Regions from separate parts of the Pseudomonas syringae genome, predicted to be linked through region 4. Evidence: predicted binding sites of a transcription regulator. Region 4 holds the regulator's gene; each other region holds the start of a gene.
What was found. Region 4 encodes FliA, which starts transcription of late flagellar genes. Its sites were predicted from a motif close to CTAAAGTTTNNNNNNNNNNNGCCGNTAA; they were not measured.

Region 1 (7,645 bases), 870 kb from region 4:
ACGTCTGACCTGGCGCTGCGTTTTGACCCGGCTTACGAGCAGATCTCGCGCCGCTTCCTGGCCAACCCTGAGCAACTGGCCGACGCATTTGCCCGTGCCTGGTTCAAGCTGACTCACCGCGACATGGGCCCGCTGGCCCGCTACCTTGGGCCGGAAACGCCAGCCGAAGAGCTGTTGTGGCAGGACCCGATTCCGGACGTTGATCACGCGCTGGTCGATGATCAGGATGTTGCCGCGCTCAAGGCGAAGATTCTCGCGTCGGGCCTGTCGGTCTCGCAGTTGGTATCGACCGCATGGGCAGCCGCTTCCACCTTCCGTGGCTCCGACAAGCGCGGCGGTGCCAACGGTGGCCGTCTGCGTCTCGCTCCGCAGAAGGACTGGGCGGTCAACCAGCCCGCGCAGTTGGCGAGCGTACTGAAGACCCTTGAAGGCATTCAGAACGAGTTCAACACGGCTCAGTCGGGTGGCAAGAAGGTCTCCATCGCCGATCTGATCGTTCTGGCCGGTAATGCAGGCGTGGAGCAGGCAGCGAAAAACGCAGGCCAGCAGGTCACGGTTCCGTTCACGCCGGGTCGTGCAGACGCTTCGCAGGAGCAGACCGATGTCGAGTCGTTCAGCTTCCTTGAGCCGATTGCCGATGGCTTCCGCAACTATCAGAAAGGCCATTACAAGGTGTCGGCTGAGTCGCTGCTGGTCGACAAGGCGCAACTGCTGACGCTGACTGCACCAGAAATGTCGGTGCTGCTGGGCGGCATGCGAGTCTTGAATACCAACGTCGGGCAGAGCAAACACGGCGTGTTCACGCACCAGCCGGAAGCCCTGACCAACGACTTCTTCAAGAACCTGCTGGACATGGGTGTCGAGTGGAAAGCGACTTCGGGTGCCAACGACACCTTCGAAGCACGTGACCGCAAGACCGGCGAAGTGAAGTGGACCGGCTCTCGTGTAGATCTGGTTTTCGGCTCACACGCTCAACTGCGTGCGATCTCCGAGGTGTATGGCAGTTCGGACGCAAACGAGAAGTTCGTCAAAGACTTCGTGGCCGCCTGGACCAAGGTGATGAACCTGGACCGTTTCGATCTGGCCTGATGGTTTAGTGATGTACTGAGTAAAGATTAACGCCTCCCGAGTGGAGGCGTTTTTTTGGGCAGCATTTTGCGGACTAACTCATAGCACCTTCTGAATAAAGGAAAGTTGCTGCTCGGACAGGTTGCTATCGATTTGCTACACGATAAAAAATGGAGCTAGGTATTGGTCAGTCGATGCTGAAACAGTTTTTCGCACGCTCTTCCAATAGATACGAGCGTGCCGAACCAATGTACATGAAGGCAAACGCCCCAACCATGACCCTCTTGGCATTATGTTAATGTATTTAGGATGTAGGCCGACCGATACTATAGAGGAGCCTACGGTAGACATGACCCTAGTCATAATTCTTCGCAGCACTCAGAAAGTGTTCGCCCGAGTAAAACTTCCATCGGCCAAGTGCATCAATCTGGATAACATTAAGAATCAAGAATATTCGCAGCAACACTTCCCGACAACAAAGGCAGGCTGCCTTTTTTCTCTTATGTTCAGATCACTCAAACCTACAAATCAAAAGCCCCGGTCACGTTTGAATCTGCTGTATCTTTAGATCCAGTACCTGAAGGTGTTCCTGCCATAGCGGCGCGCCCCGTAGCAAGCGATTGGTAGACATCCCCAGTATATAGGGAACCTTTCACATCGGTGTAGCTACTCGGATGACGGTATTGGCTTTACTCTATTCATCAGGCAGTCGCAATCACATTCCCTGCGCAGGTACCCCGAGTGCTGCGGATCTCACCGGCCAATTCAGCTGCTTGCTCAGCGCATTCCTATATAGCGTCAAAACACAAGTACACCCTTCTTTTCCGAGCCAGGCGTCACCCGCTAATGCTGATCTCATCGCGACATACCGCTAGCCGGGCAGTAAAAAACCGCAACGATTTTTAAATTCTTTATCCTGACGAAGGTCCTTAAGCAGCTCAGGTGCCAAGGCGAGACTTTTGTTTATGTATGACAATGCATCCTCTACGCGCCCTAGGGAACACAATATCTTTGTTGCATTTATCATAATGATTTTTTGAGCAATGGTATCAATAGGCTTTAAATTGATAGCGGTACTGATGCTCTTTAGCGCTTCGTCGTTACGGTCAGTCCGCATCTGCGCATACGCTTGATAATTCCAAGACATCGGGTTGGAAGTGTTAAGCAGGTTGGCCATTTGAAAGTTGACCAACGCTTGTTCGAAATTTCCGACCTTAGTGAATTTTTTTCCTGTTGAGATGTATTCGACGGCCGCGTCAAGAGGCGACGCCTTATCAGCGGTAATCTCGCGAATGGTGCTACCGACTCTGATGGCCCTCGCCTTTTCAAGAACATCATCGACGTCTCTAGCCGGCATTACAGCTTTCGTAAGCAACACAAATTTCTGCTCAGACTCTGGCGTATGATCGGTAATAAGCTCTAGATTATTCTGAATAAATCGGGCTTTGTTTTCTTCTTGATTCCGCTCCGAATCGCTCCTCTTCATGAAGAGGTCTTCCTGCTTTTGCATGAATTCCTTTTTCTTGCTGCTCGTGTCGAAAGCCATCCGAGCATCATTGTTGTTGGCGTTAGTGTAGTAGGTAGCAGCAGCCAGTACCAAAACGGCAACAGGAATGGCTAGCTTAGCGACCAAATCAATGCGATAGCCTTTGAATGCTAGAGAAGTTCTCTGTTCATCAAGATCCAGCTTTCTTCGTTCAAGCTGCAGTTTTTTCAGCTCAATATCGAGCTTTTTTTCATCCAGTGATACCACGAGACTCAAATCCCTTAACTTTTCGGCTGACCTTTCTACACTATACGACCCGAATTGAACAACTCCTCACTCTTAGTCTAGCGAAATCCAACTCACCCCTGCTTCCCAAACCTGCGCAACACCACAACCCCCAACGCAGCCGACAATACCGAGCCAATCAACACACCCACTTTGACCTCGTCCACCAGTTCAGGTGAGCCGGGGAAGGCCAGTGCGCCGATGAACAGGCTCATGGTGAAACCGATACCGCACAGCGCCGCAACACCGTAAAGCTGACCCCAGTTGCTGCCGTCGGGCAAGCGAGCCAGGCCGGCGCGGATGGCCAGTGCAGCCAGGGCGAAGATGCCAACCTGTTTGCCGATCAACAACCCCAAGGCGACGCCGAGCGGCACCGGGTCAACCAGCTTCTCTACGGTGATGCCTGACAGCGATACGCCAGCGTTGGCAAAGCCGAAGATCGGCACCACGGCGAAAGCGACCCACGGGTGCAGTTTCTCTTCCAGATGCAGCAGCGGTGAGCTGGCCTCTTCATCGGGTTTGCCGAGCGGGATGCACAGCGCCAGCGCAACGCCTGCAAGGGTGGCGTGAATGCCGGACTGGAGCATGAAGAACCACAGCAGTGCGCCGATGATCAGGTAGGGCAGCAGTTTTTTCACGCCCAGTCGATTCAGTGCAACCAGTACGGCAATGGTGGCAAACGCCGCCAGCAGCATGGGGATCGACAGATCGCTGGTGTAGAACAGCGCGATGATCAGCACCGCGCCGAGGTCATCAAGGATCGCCAGTGCCGACAGAAAGATCTTGAGGGACAGCGGCACGCGCTTGCCCAGCAAGGACAACACCCCCAGCGCGAAGGCGATGTCAGTCGCCGCCGGAATGGCCCAGCCGCCGATGGTGCCTGGCTGACCCCAGTTGAATGCCACATAGATAAGCGCCGGAACCACCATGCCGCCCAACGCGGCGAAACCCGGCAATGCTCGCTGACTCCAGGATGCAAGCTGGCCGGCCAGCATTTCACGCTTGATTTCCAGGCCGACCAGCATGAAGAAGATCGCCATCAGGCCATCGTTGATCCAGTGCGAAACCGACAGCCCCGCGACCACGGCATGCAACGCTGCAAAATAACCGTCCGCCAACGGCGAGTTGGCGACAATCAGGGCTGCCAGCGCAGCGGCCATCAGGATCAGGCCACCAGCGGATTCAGCAGCGAAAAACCGCGTGATGAACGCCAGCGCGTTGGGGGATTCAGTACGAGGGGTGGGTTTATGCATGAAGGCTCCACAGGGTACAAGCGCAAAAAAGGCGCAACCTTACCACTCGCGAAGCCCGTCAAAGCCCAGGTAAACCTGCAGATACAAATTAACGCCCGTGCCCGTCATCGCTTGAAGAATCAGCGCCCCTGCCGGTCGATAGAGAAGCCCTACCCGCCTCATTTCTTGACGGTTTCTTAAAGCGTGCACTGTTGATCACCGGGCTGTGTGGCGAACTTTCAGAACAATGTGGTCAAGACCGACAGGCCGCCAACCAGTGAACGTGTATAGAAACAGCGTAGTAGATAAACAAACCCCAGTCATCAGAACCGAATTAGTGAAATTAGAGTTAATACTTAAGTTCAGGGGCGCAATCATTTACACCCTCAACGATCAACACGCTTATTTAACGTCAACTCAGCACATCCAGTGACGTGACACAGGCATGAAATAACTTTCATGCCTTTTAATTAAAGCTCTCCCGTCTTCGGCAGAAAACCCGTTACTGGAAAGGGCTTTTCACCCATCCGCCTGTTTTTGCCGCTGGAGGCAGATATGAACCTCAGATCGTTGAATATCTCGCGCAGAGCATCCCTGTGCTTTGGCATCATCACCCTGATTTTAATAGGCCTGGGCGGGTTTTCGTATGTTCAGATCGGTCACCTGCGCGGGGCAGAGCAGAACATAGAGGAGAACTCGCTGCCGAGCATTCAGGTCGTCGACGATATTCAGATCGCCCTGCTCCATGCCCGGCTGGAAAGCATCCGCATGCTGGCCAGTACTGACCCGACCGTGCGAAGCACCGCGGCGAGCAACGCTCTGGAGGCCATCAATACCCTGCAATCGCGCAGTGAATTCTACCGGCAGCATCTGATTTCCGGCGAGCAGGACCGAATCCAGTTCGAGGCAGCCCATAACAAGATGGACAATTACGTAGCGGGCGTTAAGCAAATAGTGACCACCGACGCTACGGATCACGAAAAAGCCCTGTCTTTCGCCAACAACGAGCAAGTCCAGCGAGCCAATGCCTATCAGTCCGACCTCAGCACTCTGCGTGGGCAGAACGCGAAAGAGGCCGAACGCTCAGGCAGTGACGCCACAGCGGTTTATGACCACAGCGTCAATGTACTGCTGATCGTGGTAATTATTGCCTCGATATTGACGGTATTCCTTGCGATTGCACTGACCCGCAGTATTGTCGATCCGATCAGCGCGTCCCTGAAACTCGCAGAAGACATTGCTGCAGGCGATCTGACCCGACAACTGGAAGTCACCGGCAATGACGAGGCGTCGCGCCTGATGAACTCGCTGAACATGATGTCGAACAATCTGCGCGACACCATTCAGCAAATCTCCGGTGCGTCGGCTCAACTGAGCACCGCCGCCGTCGAAATGACCTCGATCACCGAAAGTGCCGACCGCACCCTGCAGCAACAGAACAGCGAAATCGAACAGGCCGCAACTGCCGTAAACGAAATGAGTGCTGCCGTAGAAGAGGTCGCTCGTAATGCTACGTCCACCTCCGAAGCGGCTCAGCAGTCCAGCGTCTCTGCCGACCTGGGCAACCAGCGCGTTTCGGAAACCCTGACTGCTATGCAGAACCTGACCGGACTGGTCGAAGGTTCATCCGCACAGGTCACCGCCCTCGCCGGTCAGGCACAGGACATTAGCAAGGTGCTGGGCGTGATTCGCGGGATTGCAGAGCAGACCAACCTGCTGGCACTCAACGCCGCCATCGAAGCCGCTCGCGCAGGTGAGCAGGGTCGCGGGTTTGCGGTGGTGGCTGATGAAGTTCGGGCGCTGGCACATCGCACCCAGACATCTACCCAAGAAGTCGAACAGATGATCTCGGCGATTCAGGCGGGCTCGTCCGCCACCGTTGAATCAATGCAGAAGAGCACTCTGGAAGTTCATAACACTCGTAAAACGGCAGAGGGCGCTGGGCAATCGCTGCGCCAGATCACCGATTCGGTGCTGGAGATCAACAACCGCAACCTGCAAATCGCCGCCGCCTCCGAACAACAGGCGCATGTGGCGCGGGATGTGGACAGAAGCCTGATCAGCATCCGTAATCTTGCGGTACAAAGCAGCGAGGGCACCCGTCAGACGCTGGAGGCCAGTAACGAGCTTTCGGAGCTGGCGGTAAATCTGAACGATTTGGTATTACGATTCAAGACTTGATCATTTGGCACGGCAGTATGGCAGCAGGCAAGCTGAAAAGTGCAGTCTTGTCTGCATGACCGTTCGCGCAATTTTCTAAAAGTTGATACTAAATAGTTTCGGGTAACCACCAAGATAGTTATGTAAGCCTCGATCAGATATGGCACGATCACCTTCTGCACAAGACCGGCACCGCCAGGCGTACTGCCAAGGCTGCATGAGTGCTTTTATGACCAGGGTGATACATTTTGAACAGCAACCTGACTTCAGCAGAGCTGGCAGTCATCAGTGAAATCGAGGCCACTTCCAGCCTCCTGCGGCTGGTTACCCGGCTGACGGGGTTGAGATTTGCGGCGATTGCGAAAGTGACCGATAGCAGCTGGACCGCCTGCGCCGTCTACGACGAAATCAATTTCGGACTGGAAGCGGGTCACGAGCTCAAGCTTGAAACCACGCTGTGCAATGAACTGCGCCAGCACAGGCAGCCCATTGTCATCAACGAGCTGGCTACCGATGCGGTTTATGCAGAACACCCCGTTCCGAAACTCTACGGCTTCCAGAGCTATTTCTCGCTACCGATCGTTTTTCCTAACGGTGATTTCTTCGGCACGCTGTGCGGCCTGGACACCCTGCCGGCGCAACTCGACGATCACGACACGCTCGACACCCTGAAAGTCTTCTGCACATTGATCGCCAGCACGCTGTATGCGCACTACCAGCTGCAGGAAATTCAAGAGGTCACCGCCTGACACGCGGTAAACTTCAGACGCTTAACTTCCGCTCCATGATCAAGGTGCGCTCCTCGCCATCCTGCTGCTCGCGCACGACTTCAAAGCCGAGTGCGACGTAGAACCCCTGTGCAGTCAACGACGATGGCACCACCAGAGACACCACGCCATTCTCACGGGCAACCCGCTCGACCTCTGTCATCAATAGCCGCCCTACTCCCTGCCGGTGCCATTCGGGATCAACAAACACCGAACGCACAGCCCGCCCGTCGAGGCTGGCGGTTCCGATGACAGTGTCTTCCGCCACGGCGACAAACACTCGGCGCCGCAACATCAATGCTGCTAACGCTTCTGGGGTGAAGCTCTGCTCAACGCGCTCGATAACGCTGGCGGGGTAATCAATGGCATTGCTGGTGCGCAGCGTGGTCAGGATCAGACGACTGATGGCGGGTGTGTCTGATGGGATGGCCGGGCGGATGTGGAGGGTCATTTTTTGTGGTGTTTGGGTTGTGTAGGAGGAGTGGGATTATGCGTGGAAGGAAGAGGATATGCGACGTTTGGCAGGAATGGGACTGACTGGTGGGTGTGACGTTTTTGAAGGTGCGTCCTGCTGTGATGTTCAGGTCGTTGCCGGGCTTGGGCTGGCTGGCAAGGAAGTTGACGTCGTGCGCAGCGTCGATGCTTAC
Region 2 (7,645 bases), 440 kb from region 4:
CAGGCAGACTTTTCGACACCCAGTTCTTTCGCGGCGAAGTACGCCCAGTGCGGGTCGGCCAGATGCGCACGACCTATCGATACCAGATCGAGCTGGCCTGATTTGACGGCTTCTTCCGCCAGTTTTGGCTCGCCAAAGCCCCAGGCGCTGGTCACTGGAATATCCGCTTCACGACGCACGCGCTCGGCAATCGGGCCCATGAACGCAGGTCCCCAGGGAATGTTGGCGTCCGGCGTGCTGAAACCGACGCTGACACTCAACAGATCCAGACCGCCGGCCTTGAAGCGACGTGCCAGTTCGATCGACTCGGTGAGGGTCTGCTCATCGCGACCGTCGTATTCGATCACGCCAAAACGGGCCGTCAGCGGCAGGTTTTCCGGCCAGACTTCACGCACCGCTGCCAGCGTTTCAAGCAGGAAACGGCTGCGGTTATCGAAGCTGCCGCCGTACTCGTCGGTACGCTGGTTGGAATGCTCGGAGAAGAAGCTCTGCCCCAGATAACCGTGAGCAAAGTGCAACTCGATCCATTCGAAGCCTGCGTCGCGGGCACGACGCGCGGCATCGACGAAGTTCTGACGAACGCGGGCGATGTCTTCCAGAGTCATGGCGCGCGGGACTTTCGGCAGGTTGGCACCGAACGCGATGGCGGACGGAGCGATAGTGTCCCAGCCGCGCGAATCGGACGCCGCGATATGGTCATCACCTTCCCATGGACGATTGGCGCTGGCCTTGCGACCGGCGTGGGCAATCTGAATACCCGGTACGCATCCTGCAGCCTTGATGGCTTTGACGACAGGTACGAATGCCTGGGCCTGCTCGTCGTTCCAGATACCGGTGCAACCGGGGGTAATACGCCCTTCCGGCGCAACGGCGGTAGCCTCCACCACCAACAGACCCGCACCACCGCGTGCCATGCTGGCCAGATGCACCTGGTGCCAGTCGTTGATTACACCTTCGGTTGCCGAGTACTGGCACATCGGAGGAATGGCGATTCGGTTGCGCAGCGTGACGTCTTTCAGTTTGAAGGGTTCGAACAGTGCAGACATTGGAAAGCTCCCATAGGCCAGATGGCTTTGAATTTCACTTGTTCGATGATAATCGAACTATGCCAGTTAACGGAAGCCCTGATATCATCCGCGCCATGCGAACCTTCCAACACCCCGATCCTGAAGACCTGACCCTCGAACGCGTGCTGTACGCCTTGAGCGACCCTGTACGCCTGGGCATCGTGCGCTGCCTCGCGGGCGTTGTCGAAGCCACCTGTGGCGAGCTGGACGGCGGTCGTCCGAAATCCAGCATGTCTCATCACTTTCGGGTGCTGCGTGACGCCGGGCTGGTACACACACGCAATATTGGCACCACACACATGAACTCGTTGCGCACTGAGGTGCTGGAGAGCCGCTTTCCAGGGTTGCTGGGGAGTATTCTGGCGCAGCATTGAGGCAGCAGAGACCAAAACGCCCGGTATCAACCGCTGTTCGATGGCTGATCCGGGCGTCTTTGATGCAGCGGACCCTTTCACAGGTCCGCCTTCTGAACAGTCTCAGATCTGAAACTTGCTCACTTCCTGCTGCAGACTGGTCGCCAGCGCTTTCAACCCGCCGCTGGTCTTGAGCAATTCCTGAACCGACATGTTGTTCTGCTCTGCCATTTGCGCAGACCGCTCGACGTTGCGCGCAACATCCTGACTGGCGGCAGTTTGTTCGCGCAGTGCAAAGGAGATCTGATCGACCACCTGGAGCACCTTGTTCGAGCTGTCACGGATTTCGATGATCGCACTGCCGGCAGTGCTGGCCATTTCCACACCGTTGTTCACTTCCAGAACACCGCTGCGCATGCTGTCGACCGTCTCACGCACACCGGCCTGGATTTTCTCGATCATGCCGGCGATCTCTTTGGTCGACTTGCCGGTGTTCTGCGCCAGCAGACGCACCTCGTCGGCCACCACCGCAAAACCGCGCCCTTGTTCACCGGCACGTGCCGCTTCGATGGCCGCGTTGAGCGCCAACAGGTTGGTCTGGTCGGCGATACCCTGAATCACGCTGATAATCGACGAGATGTGTTCCGAGTGCTGGCCCAGGTCAGCAACCTGCGCAGACGAATGCTGCACAGTCTTGGCGATGCCGTTCATGCTGGACAAGGTGTTTTCGATAACCAGAGCACCTTCCTTGGACTGATCACCCGACCGGCTGGCAATCTGGTGGGCCTCGTCAGCGTTTTCAGAAACGTGGTGAATGCTGACCGTCAGTTCCTCGATAGTCGCCGCCATCGCCGAAGCAGCGGTAGATTGCTCCTGAATGGCCCCGGAAAGCTGCTCGGATGCACCGGAAATCTGTTGTACGGCGAGTACCAGTTGGTTGGCGGCCTGACTGATCTGTTGAATCATTTCGCGCAAGCGATTCTGCATGCGGTCGAACGCTTTCGGCAGTTCGTCATGGCTGCTGGTGTCGATTACGGTGTCCAGCTTGCCATTGGCGATGGCCGTTGCTGCATCGATCGCCACTTGCAAGCGTGCCGTGGTGCTGCGCCCCAGTACCGTGGCCAGGATCGCCGAAAGAACAGCAGCCGCCAGGCCGCCACAGATCAGGATCATGATAGCCAGATGCTTGGCGTCTACCATGTTCTTGTTTCTTATCACCAGCAGCTTGTTCTCGGTAGCGCTGATTTCACTCAGAATGGCGCGCATGCTGTCCATCTTGGCCTTGTCGGCACCCGATGTGATACGCGCGTCCAATTCGTCATCCGGCATGTTGCGCGCAGTCAAATCACGACGCAGGGCGATAATCGGGTTGATGTCTTCATCAATCCATCGCTTCTGGGTCTCCCCCAGCGCGGCCAGGCGACGTTGTTGTTCGGCATTGTCCGCCGTCAGGCGCCTGAGCGAATCAAGTTCTTCGGTAAACCGCTTCTGACCCGCTACCAGCGGCTCAAGAAACGCATCTTTCGAGGCAATGACAAACCCCCGCATACCCGTCTCGATATTGATCAGTTGCTCAAGCGCCAACTGCGCATCACTCAGCACTTGATAAGTGTGAACGTTGCTGTTGGTAGCTTCTTCGACCTGCTCAAAGCCTCGGTAGGCACTCGCTACCAGTACGGCGATAAGTATGACAATCGCGACAAAGCTGAAATAGAGCTTTTGCGAGATGCTGAGTTTGCTGAACATGATGTCGATCCTGAACATAGCCGTTCCGTGGCTTGCATGATGGGCGCTATCACTCGCAGAAATGCTTTGAACCACTTCAAATGAATGATGTCATTGAGATACCACTCATGTCGCCCGCCTGCTCGATAACTTTAGGGATCCCATTTTTCCCGGCACTGAATAAAAGCTCTAATCAAGGCTAAGCCATTGATAAAATTAAACAAAAATATTTTATTACACTCGGCATTTCAAAGGCTGGAAAACATAAAAGCCCAATAATTTGACAGGCCTATACGTCAATTTATTGTCTAGCTTATTCAGGGCATATTCCGTTTGCGACACCCGGAATGGCGCAATTAAAGCCTTTCACTGGTAGCCGGCGGCAGACGTGTGCCATGACCGTTGGAAACCATGCTGCGCATCCATGTGCTGCAGAAGCGGTTTCGATGAACGACCGGCGATGGAAGAGGCGCTGTGCGAGCCCCCCATTGGCCGGGGCCTTTTTGGAGGAGCTCGCTCGCCCCAGAGTGATAACTGCGCGACGGGCATGCCTTACGCCACGACCCACTCAGGGGCGAGGCGATACGTTTTTACTGAGTAGTCGTGGATGTAAGGGAGGCGCAGTCGGGTAGCAGAATAAGCGTCGCCTGTGACGCTTATCCTGATCTCGCTATAGTTTAGACCCTGAATAAATAGCAATTGCCGGCACAACGCTTCCACTGTCACCCGGCACCGTCAGGCTTGCATTCCCCTTCCCGTCAACAGCAACTTTATTCGTGCACATTTCGTTGGGGGTGGAGAATGTTTTTGTTATGACATCGCAATAAATACCTTCTGGAAGCCCTGTATTAAACGTCCTTAGCCATGCAGAGGCACTGTTATTCAGGGCGACGAACCCGGCATCACCTCTGCTGAACGCAATCTGATTGCCTGAACCCGTAACCCAGTTATTGACGTCCTGCCCGTCAGTGGCACTGCGAAACCTTACCATGCTCGCAATTGCATTCGCTCGGTGTATAAAGTCCCACCCTGAGCGGTTATCGGGATTGCCGCTTGCGTCTAATGGGCTTGCTGAAGGGGCATCCGCTTCAGGATCACTGAAATTGAATCCCGAATGAACCTGAGCCTCACCATAGGGCAACGCCAACATGAACACGTTAGCGAGGTCATAGCGTCTGGAATTGTACCTGTCGTTATACGCCTGATTACTGGCATTCAAGGATGTTTCAGAATTTCGCTCTGTGTCCCAATTATTAACGAACACCGTAGATCTCTCTGGCGGCATCAAGCGAAAAGACCCGCCCCAGTTTCCGAATATTCCGATCATCGCTGGAATGGATGCCAGGTTAAATCCGTCTTTTTGCCGAAAGGCTTTAAGAAGGGCCGTGGTGTAATTGAACTCATTCACCGTCCCGTTCTTGTAGTAATCCGAGCGACTGGAGCTGCCATCGGGAATTATTTCCTGCGTGACCCAGATTTTTTCTCCGGAAATCGTCAGCGGATAGGCTGTTTTCACTGCTGCCAGAATCTTGTTTATGTCGTCGGAGTTTTGATGTTTCGCTGCATCCAGTCGGAACCCGTCGACCCCGAGCGACAGTAACTTCTTCATGTAGTTCGCCGCCACGCCCTGTACATAGCTGCTGGACTGATTCAAGTCGGGAAGGTTGTTGAGCCTGCAGTCTCTTACCTTTGCTGCATTATTCTGATAATCAGCGGGCTCTATATAACACAGGCTGTGGAAGTCATTCTGGCTAAACTGCGGGTAGGCCAATGACCGGGAATCCCATTCAGAACCATCGGTACTTTTAAAGGTTGCACTCGAATCCCCTGCTACCTGGTTCACCACGATATCTGCATAGACCCTGACCTTGGCAGCGTGACAGGCGCTGATCATGTTCTTTAACTCTGACTCTGTACCCATGCGGCTGTCTAATGAACTAAAGTTCACCGGCTGGTAAATATCCCACCAGTGCCCCGCCACCTTGGACGCCTGAGGCGGAGATATTTGTACCGCCCCGTAACCTATGGGCCCTATTGCGCTTGAACATTCTTTAGCCAAATCATTCCAGTGCCAGTGAAACATCTGAACAGAAGTAGTCGCCGGATTAAAAGCCGTATCGGCATGACTGAGTGAAGCAAGCATGCTCAAGCCGGTCACCGTGCCAGCGATAAAAAATCCGTGTAGAAGATTGTTCGAGTCCATGAGGTATCCTTGCTGTTTAGGGTGTGGGCTTTCTGTGTCTAACATCATTCATTAGTGTGGCAATGCTCTAAGCATTCTAAACACGGGTAATGGCTTGCAGGAAGCTATTACCTTCAAGGCACAGCATAAAATCCTGCGTGGTAAAGCGACAATTATGCCCTTGGGCACATTACAGAATGCCGGCATCACACGCTCCCCTGCACCGCCAATACTGCGGGACGGTGGGAAAACAGCTGCAGAAACGCCCCGCCCAGCGCACACCCCGCCATCACAAAAAAGCACACGGTGTAGCCACTGAGGCTGGTCCACCCGCCGCCCATGGAAATCAGGGTGCCCATCAATACCGGGGCAATGCCGCCGCCGATGAACATCGCCGTGGTGATGATGCCATTGGCTGTAGACGTCGCAGAGGGCTGTGCAGAGTCGGACGCGACCGCGTAGTAGATGGGCCAGACGGCATTGGCGACCAGACCGAACAGCAACTGCACGGCGATGACGATCAGGATGGTGTTGGCGAAGTAAAAAGCCCCGACACTGACCGCCATCCATATGCCGCAGATGATCAATGTGATGCGCCGGCCGATGATGTCCGACAGCGAAGGCCAGATCAGTTGCCCCAAAATGCCGGTCAGCGTGAACACCACGCTCATGCCTGCAGATTCGGCCAGCGACAGGTTGAGGATGTTGTACAGGTAAGCAGGCAGGACGATGTTGACGCCCATGTACACCACTTGCGTGAGCATCGTGTTGCCCGCAGTCAGCGCGATATTGCGGTTGCGTAGTGTTGCCTTCACCGTCTTCCAGACCTGGCCTTTGACGTTGGTCGAGGGCGTGCTGTCTGGCGGGGTCATGCCTTTGGCGGCGATGTCCACGTACAGCTTGGTGATGCGCTCGGCCGTCGAATAGCGCGCCCAGAAGATCATCAGCGGCAGCGCCACCACGAAGGCGAAGAAGAACACATAACGCCAGTTTTCTTCACCGTAGGTGCTGATCACGAAGCTGGCGACAATGCCGCTGAGCATCGCGCCGATCGGGTAGCCGGTGTGGTGTGCGCCCAGGGCAAAACCGCGACGCTCTACAGGCCACCATTCGGCGGTGTTGCTGACCCCGACCGGTTCGCCCCAGCCAGCGCCCAGATTCACCCCGACGCGCAAGGCGATGAAACTGGCCAGGCTGCCACTCAATGCCTTGAAGCCCGACAGAAACGACAGCGCGGTGTAACCCAGCACCAACGGCACCTGAAAGCGCGCCCGCTTCCAGCCACCGCCATAGCGATCGCTCCAGACAGAGCCGGGAATATCGAGAACGGCCAGCGCCAGCATGACGACCGTCGCCACCGTCCCCCACTGGTCCGCAGACAATTCGAAATGCTTGGAAATCGTCGGGCCCAGGCGCAAGACGATCTCGCGATCATAGGCATTCAGAATCCAGATCATCCAGCAGACCAACAACGACACCCACGAGAAACGATGAATCTTGCCCAACGATGCATTCTTGTTATTTGGCATGGGAAATCTCCAGGCGTGTTGCACACGCCCTGGCAAGAAAGAGTCCGGTCGTCCTTAACGTTCAGGTTCAGCCTGCTGTTGACGGGTTAACTGGCGAAGCGCCGCTCGGCGATGCCTTTCACGCCCAGCCCGGTGATGGCGAACAGAGCACCACGCTGCTGGCCATCTTCCGGAAAGCGCGGCAACGGCGGCCTGGCCATGGAGGTGACAAACAGTGTGTCCAGGTTCGGCCCGCCGAAGGTCAGGCTGGTCACCTTCTTCACCGGCATGTCGATGATGCGATCCACCTGCCCGTCCGGGGTGTAGCGCACCAGTTTTCCGGCATAGACCAGCGCTTGCCACAGACAGCCCTCGGCATCCACGGTGCAGCCATCTGCCGCGCCGCCGGCGGAGGTGTCGACGCTGGCAAAAGTGCGTCTGTTGGCGACTGCGCCGCTGGCGTTGTCGTAGTCATAGGTCCAGATCTCCCCGGACCAGGTGTCGGCGAAATAGAAGGTTTCACCACCCGGGCTCCAGCAGGGGCCGTTGGACACGATGATGCCTTCATCCAGGGTGTGCAGGCTCAGGTCCGGGTCAAGGCGATATAACTTTGCGCTGGCCTGATCTTCCTGAGTGTCCATCGAACCCACGATGAACCGGCCCTGCCGATCGACCTTGCCGTCATTGAGGCGATTGTTCGGCAAACCGGGTTCAGGGTCGACGATCAGCTCGAGATCGCCGCTCGGCAGGTCAAGGTTGTAGATACCGGTCTGCAACGCCACAAGCGCCGCATCGCCGTGCTTGCGCAAG
Region 3 (7,645 bases), 490 kb from region 4:
CTGGTCAGCGCTCTGGATGACAGCTTCATGGACATACGCATTTTCAACGCCAGCGTCGAGAAGCTGGCCAGCGGCATGCGCTGGGCCGAGGGGCCGGTATGGATTGGCGACGGTCGCTATCTGCTGGTCAGCGACATCGCCAATAACCGCATCATGCGCTGGGATGAGGTGACGGGTGAGCTGTCTGTGTACCGCGAGCATTCGAATTTTTCCAACGGCATGTGCCGCGACCGTCAGGGCCGCTTGCTGGTCTGTGAAGGTTCGAGCACCACCAACGAGGGGCGACGTGTAACGCGTACCGAGTACAACGGGCGCATCACCGTGCTGGCCGACAGCTTTGACGGCAAGCCTTTCAACTCTCCCAATGATATCGCCTGTAAACGTGACGGCTCGATCTGGTTCACCGATCCGACCTTTCAGGCCAACAGCGACTACGAAGGTCGCAAGGTCAGGCAGGAGCAGCCGTTCGGGGTCTATCGCATCGACCCTGCGAACGGCACAGTCAGCCGGGTGATCGACGATCTGGCAGGCCCCAACGGGCTGTGCTTTTCGCCGGACGAGAAAACCTTGTATGTGGTCGAAGGTCGTGCAAAACCCAATGGACTCATCTGGGCGATAGCGGTTAATGACGATGGCACGCTTGGCGCTCGGCGCAAGCACATTGAAGGCCTGGAGTACGCGGCCATTGACGGCATCAAGTGCGACGAGAGCGGCAATTTGTGGTGTGGATGGGGTGGTAACGGTGATCCCAGGGCTGATATGGAGAAGCTTGACGGGGTGCGGGTGTTCAATCCGCAAGGTAAAGCCATCGGCCATATCAGCTTGCCGGAGCGCTGCGCCAATGTCTGCTTCGGCGGGCGCGAGGGCAATCGGCTCTTTATGGCCAGCAGCCATTCGCTTTATTCGGTGTTTGTAAATGCTCGCGGAGCCACATTCGCCTGATCGATCAGCGTCAGACGGCGGCGTGCAGTGTGCGCGCCGTCAATTGAGTCGAACCCCTGAGAACATGCCGGGTCTGTTCCTGTAATTACTCTCAGGGATAGTTATTTATGTCGGCGCAACGCGGCCTTGTTTTACTTGCACGAGGCGGTTATGCCGCCCGTGGTGTGGTTTATCTGATTATCGGCCTGTTTGCTGTTCTGGCAGCTCAGGGCTCGTCGCAACCGACTGACAGCCACAGCAGTCTGGAGGCGTTGTTGAGTCAGCCGTTCGGCAACGTGCTGGTCGGGTTGGTGGTGGTCGGTCTTCTGGCCTTCGCGGCCTGGCGAGTGCTGCAAGCCACGCGCGATGTCGACCACCATGGCCGCGAATTCAAGGGGCTGGTGATTCGGGGCGGGCTGCTGGTGGGCGGTTTCACCTACGGGGCGCTGGCGTTGTTCGCGCTTGGCCTACTGGTGAGCGGGCTGAAAAGCTCGGGTGGCTCGGGCGGCAGCCAGACCAAGGACCTGCTGGCTTCGATTTTGTCGTGGGATCACTCCAACCTGCTGGTTTATGTGGTTGCGCTGGTGCCACTGGGGTTGGGCATCGTGCATATCATCAAGGGCTACAAGGCCTCTTTCGAGAAGTATTTCGAGGCTGACGAAGACGTCATGAAGTACGTTCGCCCGGTCTCGCGCTTCGGCCTGATAGCTCGTGGCGTAGCGTTCATTGAAATTGCCGTGTTGCTGGCTGTCAGTGGCTCCAGCTATCAGGCCATGCACCCGCCAGGCATGAAAGACGCGCTCAATGGCTTGCAGGAACTGCCTGCCGGTGGGCTGGTGTTGCTGATCGTGGCGCTGGGGCTGATTGCGTTTTCGGTGTACAGCTTTGCCCAGGCTGCGTGGCGCAAGATCAATATGGATGTACCGAATGCGCCGGACGCGGTCACCCGCCACTTTCGCTGATCGTCTGCAAAAACAGAGGGCTGCGTGACGCTATGGTCGTGCAGCCCTCAAGTACGTCACACCCGAATATCCTGCGGCCCACGGATCTGCGCTTCGATGCGGGTGCCGGTCAGGCGCTCTTCGTTGGAGAAACCGTCGTAAGCGGACAGATCGCCAAAACGAATGCCGGTGAGTTGTTCGATCTGCGCGACGCTGCGTTGCCAGGTTCTGAGCGGGCCGAACATGATGTCCAGCTTACCCAGTTCAGTGGTCTGATCGATCATGTAGGCGCTGGCCGAGGGCTTGCCATCGTCGCCGAGAAATGCCACCACCTTCCAGAACGCTGACGGAATTCTGATATTGCGGTAACTGCGATCGTCGTCACGCAGCACCGGCCCGGTGAACACGGTTACCCGGGATTTCCAGCGTCGTGTGTTATCGAGGATGTAGTCCTCAAGCTCCAGCCAGGTCTTCTGATTGAACGCGCCCATCTGCGGCGAGCAGTTGGTGAAATGGAACGTGTCACCGTTGGCCACTTCGGCTTCCTTGCCCCAATTGGGGTCTTGACGCCTGACCAGATGACCGCGATCCAGCAAATTGTCGGCGTACACGTTTTCGCCGATCTGCGCTTCGGCGGGCAAGCGGCCGTCAAATGACCAGGCGTCCTTGCTGCGTTTGACCTCTACGCTGCTGGCGCCATCGATATTGACGCCGACATAAAGCGCCAAACGCCGGCTGCGCGACATGGTGATGGAAAAGTGCGTGTAATCGAGGCGATTGCCGGTGTTTTCCAGTGGATAGACATCAGGTGCCAGTTCCTCATCTGTAGAAGGCCAGGGCACGATGAAGTCGCCAAGGAAGTCGTCGGCATACCCCTTGCGCTTCTTCAAGTCACTTGCCGGTGTAGTGCGAGGTGCGGCAAGCGCCTGTGGCTCGAGCAATGCGGAGCTGGACGTCAGGGGTTTGAGGTCGGCAAGACGGGGACGGTAAGCGAGGTCGGTGGTTAACTTCTTGTCAGGCACGGTACTTGCTCCTGCGTTAGGCACGAAAGGTGTAACAGTTCACCATAGTCGCGTTACCGGCTCACGTCAGGCGAGGGTGGCCGGACAGCTTTCGCAATCGGTTGATCGTTTTCGTCTTTAATATCAAATAGCCCGGGTCTGCAGTACTCTGCGGCGCATCAGGCGCATCAGGCGCATCAGGCGCCTTGAGCTGTGTGGCTGTAGTTTCAGGCCTGCGCATGGCAATTCATGCGTTAAAGCTTTGGCGTCGACGGGCGTTAACCATCGCATGTGAATCACCTTGCACCCCAGGAGCAGCAGAATGCAGACGTTAAAGGCTTTGTATGAGTCAGTTGAAAGGCAGTTTTTCGACACACTGACCAAGAAGCTATCAAGTCTTTTTCTGCTCGTCCTGGTCAGCGCGCTGCTGTACGGGGTGGCCTTGAGCATTCGCTCCGACATCATGCTGCAATTGCGTGGCACGCAAATGGACGCTGCCGCACTGGGCCAGATACAGGGCCAGCTTGATGCGCTGAGTAACGCCATTCTGCTGAGCACGCTCTTCACGCTGGTGATGGTCAGCTTCATGATCTGGTATTTTCGCCACCTGATCGTGCGCCCGGTCCTGTCCATGACCCGTGCACTGGAAGAGGTCGCCAGCGGCGAGGGCGATCTGTCAAAGGACTTGCCACTGCTCACCCATGATGAAATTCGCGTGCTGGCCAGTACCTGCAACCGCTTTCTGGCCAAACAGCGAGAGGTTATCAGCAGCATTCAGGGGCTGACGGTGCAGATCGCGGTCGAGTCGGCACGCTCGCTGAAAAACATCAGTGATTCCAGTGACAGCGCTACCGATCAGGCGCGCTTTGCCCGTGAAGTCATGGATCAGAGCAACATGGCGGTGGGCAGCATCGAGGATGTTTCGCAGCAGACTCAGGGCATTTCCAGCACCACCGCGCAGAACCTGAGCATGGCCCGTGATTCATACGCCGAACTGCTGGAAGTGACCGGCAACATCAGCCAGATATCCAGCAGTCTCAACGAGTTCGGTACGCTGGTCTCGGGGCTGAATCAGCGTTCATCGAGCATCAAATCCATCGTCGGGCTGATCCAGCAGATTTCTGCCCAAACCAATTTGCTTGCTCTCAATGCGGCGATTGAAGCTGCACGGGCCGGGGAGAGCGGTCGTGGCTTTGCCGTGGTGGCCGACGAGGTGCGTACCCTGGCGCAAAATGTGAGCCGGGCGACTGAAGACATCTCCCGCAACATCGACGCGATGCTGGAGGAAGTCAGTTCCACGCACCAACAGACCATTCAGATCAGCCACAGCGCCCGGGAAACCCAGATGGTGGTGGAGCGCGCCTCAGGTCATTTCGAAAGCATGATCGGCGACTTCGAGTCCACCAATGACAAACTGGCCGATATCGCTGAGCACATCCAGCAGTTCGCCTCCACCAATACTGGCATCAACGAGCGGGTGACGCGGATCTATTCCGACAGCCAGGCCATTGACCAGCGCATGCAACATTCGGCGACGGCGACCCGTGATCTGTCTGGTGTGGCTGAACAGGTGCAGGCGCTACTCGGCCGGTTCGTGCTGGGCCATGGCGAACTGGACGCAGCGATCACCCGTGCCAGCCAGTGCCGTGACATTCTGCAAGTGCGCCTGGCCGAGTTGCACAAACAGGGCGTCAACCTGTTTGATCAAAGCTACAAGCTGATTCCGGGTACCGACCCCAAGCAATACACCACCGGTTACACCGAGCGTTTCGCGCAAGTCTGTCAGGAGGAATGCGACAAGCTGACCAAAGGCACGCGAGGCGGGAAAGTCACGTTCATCGTAGACAGCAAAGGTTATTGCCCGGTCAACAACAGTTGGGTGTCGCAAAAACCGACCGGCAATCGCGAAATCGACCTGCCGGTGTGTCGTAACAAACGCATGTTCGCCGACCCGATCGGCTTGCGTGCAGCGGGTAACAAACAGCGCTTCCTGTTGCAGACTTACTTGCGTGATACCGGCGAGATCATGACCGAAATCGATGTGCCGTTCTTTTTCGAGGGGCGCCACTGGGGCAATTTGCGGATGGGCTTCGATGCGGCTCTGTTGTTGGGCAAGTGACGCAGTGTTCGGGGCAGACAGGCCTGCGCATCTTGCGCAGGCTGGCGTTGCTGTTAGCCCAACAAGTGCTGAGAGATATATCTGGATATCTGCACGACCGACGTCTTGCCGGTGAATTCGAATTTCACCTTGCCGATGGCCGAGAAGTAGATTTCCAGTTCAGAGTCCAGGTCGAAGGTGCCTGACGTTTCAACCGACCATGCCACGATGTTTTTGTACGGCAGGGAAGTGAAGTCTTTCTTGCTGCCGGTCAGGCCCTGAACATTGACCGAAATAATGCGTTTGGTTGTGAACACTACGCCATCGCGCATGGACTTGTAGGCATCAATAACTTCTTCGTTATCCAGTAACAGATCCTTGACCCGCTCTGCATACTCGTCATTCTGCTTGAGTTTGAAGAAGCCCTTGTTATTGAAATCAATCATCTGTCTATCCTTGAATGTTCATGTGGACAAGGCGCGTAAAAGGCGCATGCCCTGCGCCCGGTGGCGGTGCAGAATAGCATCGGTTGCGGCGCTTTATGCTGCAGTCACACAGGAGGATTGTGCCGGACGCACTTGAAACAACTGAACGTTCGCGCGGGCACAGGCTCAATTTCTACAAGGCGCTGATTTCCAGAACGCCCACGGAGGTGTGACTTTGAACATTCAAGACCTGACAAAGCATGTGAAGGATAAAAAGGTTCAGGAACTCGACCTGATCTCCATGGAAGGCGGATCCTACGTGCTCCACGCACTGGTGGATGGCAAGTCTGTACCTGTCCAGGACTCGACCGGCAAAACCCTGCACGTCGCCTCGCTGGACGAAGCCCGTAAGGTGCTTTCTTCGGTGCCGGATGTGAAGCTGTTCATGGCCCAGGCCGTTGCCCACGATGAGATGGTGGGGCTCGACAGTGTTCAACCCGAGTCCTCCCGCCACGAGATTCCGTTGCGCTCCAGCCTGTGATCGCGGGGTCAGACGCTGCGTCTGACCGCGATGCACTTGATCTCCAGCAACAGGCCGGGGTGTGCCAGTTCGGCTACGCCTATGCACGTCCAGGCGCATTGCCCGCGTGGAAAAATGCGGTTCTTCACCTCGCGAAATACCGGCATGTGCTCGCTCATGGCGACGTGATAGGTGGTCATGTCGACAATGTCGTCGAACGTGCAGCCGCCTTCGGCCAGTACGGTGCGCAGATTCTCCCAGCAGGCGATGAACTGCGCCTCCGGGTTGAGGATGATCTCCATCTCCCGGGTGCGCCCCACCTGCCCGGCGCAGTAGAGCGTGTTTCCCACTCTGACAGCAGGCGCATAGCCTGCGCGGTCCATGATCGACTGCATGGTGGAAGGGACGATGATTTCGCGATCTGACATGTGTAGCACCTGTTTGAAACGTCTGAGTCTGTAACGTCTAAGTGAGTAACATCTGCACAGTGCAATTGCTGTGTTGGCTCTGCGCGTCAGGCATTGCTGCGGCTCAGCCCTTTGCGGCCGGTTTGGCAGTGCGACGCGGTTTCTTCACGGCACCGCCTGCTGGCGCAGCAGTTGCCGCAACACTGCGCTTTGCAGTCTTGCGTTTTTTCTTCCACGGCGGCGCAACGCCTGCCGGGCTGGCCGGGCCGCTGATGGTCATGCGCATGCCGACGCAGCGACTCACCTGTTTGCTCATCCACGCCGCCTGTTTGGCGACAAACTCTTCGAGACTCATCTCGCCGCTCTGCACCATGTCCAGCGCCTGTTCCCAGATTGCAGTGGTGCCTGGGTCGGCGATGGCGCGAGGAACCGCGTCGATCAGGCTGAAGGCTGCCGGTGTGGCGCACAACGCCTTGCCTTGTTTGGTCAGGTAGCCACGATCCAGCAGGCCCTGAATAATCCCGGCGCGGGTGGCTTCGGTGCCGATGCCGGTGGTGTCCTTGAGCTTTTGCTTGAGTAAAGGGTCTTCTACCAGTTTGGCGACGTTCTTCATCGCCTTGATCAGGTCGCCTTCGGTGAAAGGCTTGGGCGGCTGGGTCCAGAGGTCCTTGAGAACGACCTCGGCCACGGCGCACTCGCAGCCTTGAAGCAGCCTGGGCAGTGGCTGCGGTGCAGGCGCCTCGCGACCTTTGGCCGGGGCCAACGCCTCGGGCATGGCGCGTTTCCAGCCGGGCTCGACGATCTGCTTGCCGACCGCGCGCAAGGCATGGCCTGCGCAGTCGAAGTCGGCCTGGGTCCGGTCGTACTCGTGGTTGGGCAGAAACTGCGCCAGATAGCGCGCCCTGATCAGGGTATAGACCGCACGGGGTTTGCCGGTCAGGCGTTCGACGCCACGCACGGCGGCAGTAGGAATGATGCCGTGGTGAGCCGTGACTTTGGCGTCGTTCCAGGCACGCGAACGGCGTTGCGGGTCAAGGTGTGGCAGCAAGCCGGCCAGCGCCGGGTCCGCCTTGCCCAGCGCAGCAATGATGCCCGCAGCTTCACCGTGTTGACTGTTCGGCAGGTAACCGCAGTCGCTTCGCGGATAGGTGATGACCTTGTGGGTTTCATACAGCGACTGGGCGATATCGAGGGTTTCCTGCGCACCGAGCCCAAGCTTTTTCGAGCAGATTTCCTGCAACGTGCCGAGGTCGAACGGCAGTGGTGCGGCTTCGCGTATCCGCTCGGTGCGCAGTTTGAGCAGTGTCGCGCCGGAAGCCTTGCGCATGGCCT
Region 4 (7,645 bases):
GTGAGCTTGAATTGCTCTGAATATTTGGCCATTTGAACACCCCCATTAGGTCGGATTGGTGTCCAACTTCTTGGGGGTAGTCCACTGGAGCGTGAGGAACGATAGGTGTCAGGGATGACGCTGTGCTGCTGTGCCGACGTCAGCGTACGCAACGAGCGTCTCGACTATCGTGCGACGCTCTGCGTCGCACGCCGTTCCGGACGCTCTGCGTCCGATCTTGAACAGTGGCGCAGCGCAGATCTGTGACGCGGAGCGTCACCCAGAGCATTCCCACGCTGGAGCGTGAGGAGCGATAGGTGTCAGGGATGACGCTGTGCTGCTGTGCCGACGTCAGCGTACGCAACGAGCGTCTCGACTATCGTGCGACGCTCTGCGTCGGCATGCCGTTCCGGACGCTCTGCGTCCTCTGTTCACTCCGCAGTCCGACACGTCGCTTACTCGCGTAATTCCGTGCTTCAGCTGCACGCAAACCTCTGTCCGTACTGGCTTTGTAAAAGTTGGACAGGTTTTTGCAACAGGGTCGATACAGGTCGCCTTTGGCGTCAATGTTTTGATCTAGTGCGCAGGTAACGAATCAGTGGATCGCTCTCAATTACTCAGTAGCGCACGCAGCAATATCACTGGCCTGGGCCGTGGTCAGTTGGGCGTTCCATTGTTGTTGCTGATCATGCTGGCAATGATGATGTTGCCCATTCCACCGTTCCTGCTGGACGTGTTGTTCACGTTCAACATCGCACTCTCAATCGTCGTGTTGCTGGTCTGCGTCTATGCATTGCGGCCGCTGGATTTCTCGGTGTTCCCGACCATCCTGCTGGTCGCCACGTTGCTGCGCCTGGCACTGAACGTGGCTTCGACCCGAGTGGTCATGCTCCACGGTCAGGACGGTCACGCTGCTGCGGGCAAGGTGATTCAAGCGTTCGGTGAAGTGGTCATCGGCGGCAACTATGTCGTCGGTATCGTGGTCTTCGCGATCCTGATGATTATCAACTTCGTGGTGATCACCAAAGGTGCCGGTCGTATTTCCGAGGTGAGCGCGCGTTTCACCCTCGACGCGATGCCCGGCAAGCAGATGGCCATCGACGCCGACCTCAACGCCGGTCTTATCGACCAGCCGGAAGCCAAGCGCCGTCGTGCCGAAGTCGCCCAGGAAGCCGAGTTTTACGGTTCCATGGACGGTGCCAGCAAATTCGTGCGCGGCGATGCGATTGCCGGCCTGCTGATTCTGTTCATCAACCTGATCGGCGGCATGCTGGTTGGTATCTTTCAGCACAACATGAGCTTCGCCGATGCTGGTCGCGTCTACACCCTGTTGACCATCGGTGACGGTTTGGTGGCGCAATTGCCATCACTGCTGTTGTCCACCGCTGCGGCGATCATGGTGACCCGTGCTTCCGGTTCGGAAGAGATGGGCAAGCAGATCAATCGCCAGATGTTTGCCTCGCCGAAGGCGCTGGGTGTTTCCGCGGCAATCATGATCGTCATGGGCCTTGTGCCAGGCATGCCGCACTTTTCCTTCATCAGTCTCGGGCTGGTGGCCGCAGGCGGCGCGTACCTGCTGTGGAAGAAAGACAATCAGGTGAAGGTCGAGGCCATCGCCGAAGTGCAGCGCCAGCAAGACCTGCTGCCGTCTCCGACGCGTGTTCAGGACTCCAAGGAGCTGGGCTGGGACGACGTGACCCCGATCGACATCATCGGCCTGGAAGTGGGTTATCGCCTGATTCCGCTGGTGGACCGCAATCAGGGTGGCCAACTGCTCGCGCGTATCAAGGGCGTGCGCAAGAAGCTGTCTCAGGAGCTTGGCTTCCTGATGCCGACCGTACACATCCGTGACAACCTCGATCTGGCGCCCAGCGCCTATCGCTTGACGCTGATGGGCGTGATCCTGGCCGAGGCCGAGATCTATCCGGATCGCGAGCTGGCGATCAATCCCGGGCAAGTCTTCGGCACCCTGAACGGCATCACCGCCAGAGACCCGGCGTTCGGCCTCGAGGCGGTCTGGATCGAAATCAGCCAGCGCAGCCAGGCACAGTCACTCGGGTACACGGTGGTGGACGCCAGCACCGTGGTAGCGACGCACCTCAACCAGATTCTGTACAAGCACTCCCACGAGCTGATCGGCCATGAAGAAGTCCAGCAACTGATGCAATTGCTGGCCAAAAGCTCGCCCAAGCTCGCTGAAGAGCTGGTTCCGGGTGTGCTGTCGCTGTCGTCGCTGCTCAATGTGCTGCAAGCGCTGCTGGCCGAACACGTGCCGGTGCGTGACATCCGCAGCATCGCAGAGTCCATCGCTAACAACGCTGGAAAGAGTCAAGATACCGCCGCTTTGGTCGCGGCCGTGCGCGTCGGTCTGAGTCGCGCAATCGTCCAAAGCATTGTAGGCGTTGAGCCGGAGCTGCCTGTTATCACTCTGGAGCCAAGGTTGGAACAGATATTGCTCAATAGTCTACAGAAGGCCGGTCAGGGTCAGGAAGAAGGCGTTCTGCTTGAGCCAAGCATGGCTGAAAAGCTCCAGCGTTCGTTGATCGAAGCCGCCCAGCGTCAAGAGATGCAAGGGTTGCCGGTGATTCTTCTGGTAGCAGGTCCTGTCCGGGCGATGCTGTCACGATTTGGACGTTTGGCTGTACCGAACATGCATGTTCTGGCGTATCAGGAAATACCGGACAACAAGCAAGTAACCATCGTAGCGACTGTCGGGCCGAACGGCTGAGGTAGTGAGTCATGCAAGTTAAGCGATTTTTCGCCGCCGATATGCGTCAAGCCATGAAGCTGGTTCGTGATGAGCTGGGCGCTGAAGCTGCCATCATCGGTAACCGGCGCATAGCCGGTGGCGTAGAGCTGACTGCTGCTCTGGATTACAAGCTGTCTGCCCTGGCCCCGCGCGTGCCGAACATGGAGCTGGAAGACGAGCTGCGCAAGACTCAGTCGCGCATCGTCTCCGCTCAGGCTGAATTGAACAATCGCAGTGACAGTGACACGTCGGTCAACCTTCAGCTGTTTTCCGGTAAAACCGGCAGCGCTGTCGACACGCACATCGAACCGACACTCGAAGAGCCGCCACGCCCGTTTGCCTATGCGCCTGCCCCTGCTGCAGAGCCTGCCGCCGGCCAGCGCGCTTTCGACTCGATGCGTTCCGAATTGAATGGTCTGCGTGAGCTGCTGGAAGTCCAGCTCGGCTCCCTGGCCTGGAATCAGTTGCAGGGCAGCCGCCCGCAGCAGGCCAACCTGTGGCGCCGCCTGCAACGCGTCGGTCTGTCCGGCCCGCTGTCGCGCGATCTGCTGTCGATGATTCCGGACATCGATGAGCCCCGTCAGGCCTGGCGCATGTTGCTGGCCCACCTGGCACGCATGATTGCCGTCCCTGAGGTCGAGCCGCTGGAAGAGGGTGGCGTGATTGCCATGGTCGGCCCTGCCGGCATGGGCAAGACCACCACACTGGCCAAGCTCGCGGCACGTTATGTCTTGAAGTACGGCCCGCAGAACATTGCGCTGGTCAGCATGGACAGTTTCCGTATCGGCGCTCAGGAGCAGCTCAAGACACTGGGCCGCATCCTCAACGTGCCGGTCACCCATGTCGATCCCGGTCAGTCCCTGGTTCAGGCACTGGAGCCACTGTTGCGCAAACGTGTAGTGCTGATTGACACCGCCGGGCTGCAAGCCAGCGATCCGGCGCTGCGCATGCAGCTGGAAAGTCTGGCAGGCCGTGGCATCAAGTCGCGTAACTATCTGGTGCTGGCAACGACCAGCCAGAAGCAGGTGCTGACGGCGGCTTATCACAGTTACAAACGTTGTGGCCTGGCGGGATGCATTCTGACCAAGCTCGATGAAACAGCCAGCCTCGGCGAAGTCCTGAGCCTGGCGATCAGTCACGAATTACCAGTGGCCTACCTCACGGACGGCCCACGTATTCCTGATGATCTGCACATTCCACGGCGTCACCAGTTGGTCAGTCGTGCCGTGAGCGTGCAGATGCAGGATGAGCCGAGCGAGGAAGCGATGGCTGATATGTTTGCTGACCTCTATCACACCCCTGGCAAGAGAGTGGGTTAAGTGATGGATATTTTTGGAATGTCCCTGCATCAACGGTCTGCCAGGCATTGTTCATTTGTGAATGTGCGGTTCTCGGTGTGGTTTCGGTCTACGCAAGTCAAGGTAAAGAAATAACATGGGCAGCATGCATCCCGTACAGGTGATCGCGGTGACCGGCGGCAAAGGTGGCGTCGGTAAGACTAACGTGTCAGTGAACCTCTCGCTGGCCCTCGCCGAGCTTGGCCGGCGCGTCATGCTGCTGGATGCCGATCTTGGCCTGGCCAATGTCGACGTTCTGCTTGGGCTGACACCCAAACGGACGCTCGCCGATGTGATCGAGGGTCGCTGCGAGTTGCGCGACGTTCTGTTGCAGGGGCCGGGTGGCGTTCGTATCGTGCCTGCTGCTTCCGGCACGCAGAGCATGGTGCATCTGTCTCCCGCCCAGCATGCCGGCTTGATCCAGGCGTTCAGCGAGATTGGCGACAATCTTGATGTGCTGGTGATCGACACGGCTGCCGGTATCGGTGAATCAGTGGTGAGCTTCGTGCGCGCTGCTCAGGAAGTACTGTTGGTGGTATGCGACGAGCCCACGTCGATCACCGATGCCTACGCCCTGATCAAGCTGCTCAATCGCGACTACGGCATGAACCGCTTCCGGGTACTGGCCAACATGGCCCAGAGCCCGCAGGAAGGGCGCAACCTGTTCGCCAAACTGACCAAAGTAACAGACCGTTTTCTTGATGTTGCCCTGCAGTATGTGGGCGCCGTGCCGTACGACGAATGCGTGCGCAAGGCCGTGCAGAAACAGCGTGCCGTCTACGAAGCATTCCCGCGTTCCAAATGTGCACTGGCGTTCAAGGCCATTGCTCAGAAGGTTGATACCTGGCCGTTGCCAGCCAACCCGCGGGGTCATCTCGAGTTCTTCGTCGAGAGACTCGTCCACCAGACCAGCGCGGGGCCTGTGCAATGACTGCGAGCGGCTATCAGATGTACAGCAAGACTTCTCGTAACTCACAATATGAGCTGATCGAGCGGTATGCACCGCTGGTCAAGCGTATTGCCTACCATTTGCTGGCGCGTTTGCCGGCCAGTGTGCAGGTCGAGGATCTGATTCAGGCCGGCATGATCGGTCTGCTTGAAGTCTCCACCAAATACGATTCCACCAAGGGTGCGAGTTTCGAAACCTATGCCGGTATTCGCATCCGTGGAGCCATGCTCGACGAAGTGCGCAAGGGTGACTGGGCGCCTCGCTCGGTACACCGCAATACCCGCATGGTCAGTGACGCAATTCGCGCAATTGAAGCTAAAACCGGACGTGACGCTAAAGATCACGAGGTTGCGGCCGAACTCCAGTTGAGTCTTGATGATTATTACGGGATTTTGAATGATACCTTGGGCAGCCGCCTCTTCAGTTTCGACGACCTGTTACAGGACGGCGATCATGAAGGGCTGCACGAGGACGGCGCGAGCGGTTCGCTCGAGCCGTCGCGCGATCTGGAAGACGAGCGCTTCCAGGCCGCGTTGGCCGATGCAATTGCCAATTTGCCGGAGCGTGAGCGTCTGGTGTTGGCGCTGTACTATGACGAAGAGCTGAACCTGAAGGAAATCGGAGAGGTTCTAGGGGTCAGCGAATCGCGAGTCAGTCAGTTACACAGCCAGTGCGCAGCTCGTTTGCGAGGGCGTTTGGGGGAGTGGCGAGCGCGTTGACGGCAGGGCGCGACGTTTGTCGCGCGTTGTCTGCATGCCGGCTGTGCAAAGCGTTACGTGGTAACAGGATAGACGAGGCAGGGGCCTGTCGGGCAGCGTCTCGATGGGCTTTAGTCGCAGTCTTGACTGTCGTTGTGCCAAGCCCGTCTTCGTTTCGTATAGCTGGGAGTGTGCTGTGCCAGTATTGATTGAACAGCGTGTTCAGGTGCTGAACGCGTTAAAGACTGCTTGGAGGTCGAATTGGACAAGAACATGAAAATCCTCATCGTTGATGACTTCTCAACGATGCGGCGGATCATCAAGAACCTGTTGCGTGATCTGGGGTTTACCAACACGTCGGAAGCCGATGATGGTCTGACCGCATTGCCGATGCTGCAGAGCGGTGCCTTTGACTTTCTGGTGACGGACTGGAACATGCCTGGCATGTCCGGCATCGACCTGTTGCGTCAGGTTCGTGCGGATGAGCGCCTGAAGAATCTTCCGGTGCTGATGGTCACTGCCGAGGCCAAGCGTGAGCAGATCATCGAAGCTGCGCAGGCAGGGGTGAACGGTTATGTAGTCAAGCCATTCACGGCTCAAGCGCTGAAAGAGAAGATCGAAAAGATCTTTGACCGCGTCAATAGCTGATGCATGCCGTGAGGGCGCTATGGATAACACTGATTCGATGGCCGACTTTGAGTCGACCTTAAAAAGACACGCGCAAGAACTTGTCACCAGCCTTGAAAAAGGTCGTTTCGGCGAGGCTGTGCAGCTGATCCATGAGCTCAACCAGACACGTGACCGCGGCCTTTATCAGGAAGTGGGCAAGCTGACGCGCGAGCTGCACAGTGCAATCGTCAACTTCCAGATCGATCCGCATATGCCTCAGGCCGAGGAGGTGTCGCAGATCACTGATGCCACCGAGCGTCTGTCGTACGTCGTCCGGCTGACCGAGAATGCGGCCAACCGCACAATGGATCTGGTCGAGGAAAGCACGCCGCTCATGAACGGTCTGAGTACCGACGCCAAGGCGTTGAGCGAAGACTGGGGGCGTTTCATGCGCCGCGAAATCGGTGCCGAAGAATTTCGCGAACTCGCCAAGCGGGTCGATGGTTTTCTGACGCGTACCGAGAAGGAAACCCATGAGGTCTCCGCACACCTCAACGACATTCTGCTTGCCCAGGATTACCAGGACCTCACCGGTCAGGTCATCAAGCGTGTCACGCAACTGGTCACTGAAGTAGAAGGCAATTTGCTCAAACTGGTGCTCATGGCCAGCCATGTCGATCGCTTCGCAGGCATCGAACATGACGAAGAATCCATCCTTGCTGAAAAAGATCCTAAAAAACATCTCGCCAAGGGTGAAGGTCCGCAGATTCATGCCGATAAACGTGAAGACGTCGTATCCGGACAGGATGATGTAGACGATCTGCTATCGAGCCTCGGCTTCTAAGATCTGTTGACGGTTAATTTTAGGGAGCACCCCATGAGCTTCGGCGCCGATGAAGAAATCCTTCAGGATTTTCTGGTAGAGGCCGGCGAAATTCTGGAGCAGTTGTCAGAGCAATTGGTCGAGCTGGAAAGCCGACCGGATGATGCTGATCTGCTCAATGCAATTTTTCGCGGTTTTCACACTGTAAAAGGGGGCGCCGGCTTCCTCCAGCTCCATGAGCTGGTGGAGTGCTGCCATATCGCCGAAAACGTGTTCGACATCCTGCGCAAGGGCGAACGACGCGTTGATTCCGAACTGATGGATGTGGTCCTGGAAGCTCTGGACGCCGTCAACAGCATGTTTGGTCAAGTACGTGAACGGACTGATGTCACGCCCGCCACACCGGAATTGCTGGCAGCGCTGGCGCGTCTGGCCGAGCCGCAGTCCGCTGATGCGGTGGTAGCTGCGGAACCTGAGCCCGTTGCCGAGGCTCCTGCCCCG

Region 1: I9H07_RS03715 (methyl-accepting chemotaxis protein) is a predicted target of FliA. The motif match lies at 4,542-4,569, and genes of this name have one in related genera.
Region 2: I9H07_RS09545 (methyl-accepting chemotaxis protein) is a predicted target of FliA. The motif match lies at 3,274-3,301, and genes of this name have one in related genera.
Region 3: I9H07_RS09755 (methyl-accepting chemotaxis protein) is a predicted target of FliA. The motif match lies at 3,118-3,145, and genes of this name have one in related genera.

The regions. Positions count from the first base shown of each region.
Region 1 covers NZ_CP066265.1:806,759-814,403, reverse strand. The annotation lists gene katG (catalase/peroxidase HPI) at 1-1,089, shown strand, start outside; gene I9H07_RS03725 (hypothetical protein) at 1,940-2,821, opposite strand; gene nhaA (Na+/H+ antiporter NhaA) at 2,914-4,092, opposite strand; gene I9H07_RS03715 (methyl-accepting chemotaxis protein) at 4,627-6,252, shown strand; gene I9H07_RS03710 (GAF domain-containing protein) at 6,480-6,980, shown strand; gene I9H07_RS03705 (GNAT family N-acetyltransferase) at 6,994-7,449, opposite strand; gene I9H07_RS03700 (hypothetical protein) at 7,508-7,645, shown strand, end outside.
Region 2 covers NZ_CP066265.1:2,118,172-2,125,816, reverse strand. The annotation lists gene I9H07_RS09555 (NADH:flavin oxidoreductase/NADH oxidase) at 1-1,046, opposite strand, end outside; gene I9H07_RS09550 (ArsR/SmtB family transcription factor) at 1,106-1,441, shown strand; gene I9H07_RS09545 (methyl-accepting chemotaxis protein) at 1,544-3,166, opposite strand; gene I9H07_RS09540 (alpha-amylase) at 3,816-5,348, opposite strand; gene I9H07_RS09535 (MFS transporter) at 5,534-6,856, opposite strand; gene I9H07_RS09530 (SMP-30/gluconolactonase/LRE family protein) at 6,943-7,645, opposite strand, start outside.
Region 3 covers NZ_CP066265.1:2,167,514-2,175,158, forward strand. The annotation lists gene I9H07_RS09740 (SMP-30/gluconolactonase/LRE family protein) at 1-942, shown strand, start outside; gene I9H07_RS09745 (DUF1206 domain-containing protein) at 1,050-1,883, shown strand; gene I9H07_RS09750 (DNA/RNA non-specific endonuclease) at 1,940-2,884, opposite strand; gene I9H07_RS09755 (methyl-accepting chemotaxis protein) at 3,186-4,982, shown strand; gene I9H07_RS09760 (PH domain-containing protein) at 5,036-5,407, opposite strand; gene I9H07_RS09765 (DUF6482 family protein) at 5,616-5,927, shown strand; gene I9H07_RS09770 (RidA family protein) at 5,936-6,334, opposite strand; gene I9H07_RS09775 (DNA topoisomerase III) at 6,438-7,645, opposite strand, start outside.
Region 4 covers NZ_CP066265.1:1,680,815-1,688,459, forward strand. The annotation lists partial or broken gene I9H07_RS07655 (IS3 family transposase) at 1-32, opposite strand, end outside; gene flhA (flagellar biosynthesis protein FlhA) at 578-2,707, shown strand; gene flhF (flagellar biosynthesis protein FlhF) at 2,719-4,047, shown strand; gene fleN (flagellar synthesis regulator FleN) at 4,163-4,996, shown strand; gene fliA (RNA polymerase sigma factor FliA) at 4,993-5,733, shown strand; gene I9H07_RS07680 (chemotaxis response regulator CheY) at 5,986-6,360, shown strand; gene I9H07_RS07685 (protein phosphatase CheZ) at 6,380-7,165, shown strand; gene I9H07_RS07690 (chemotaxis protein CheA) at 7,199-7,645, shown strand, end outside.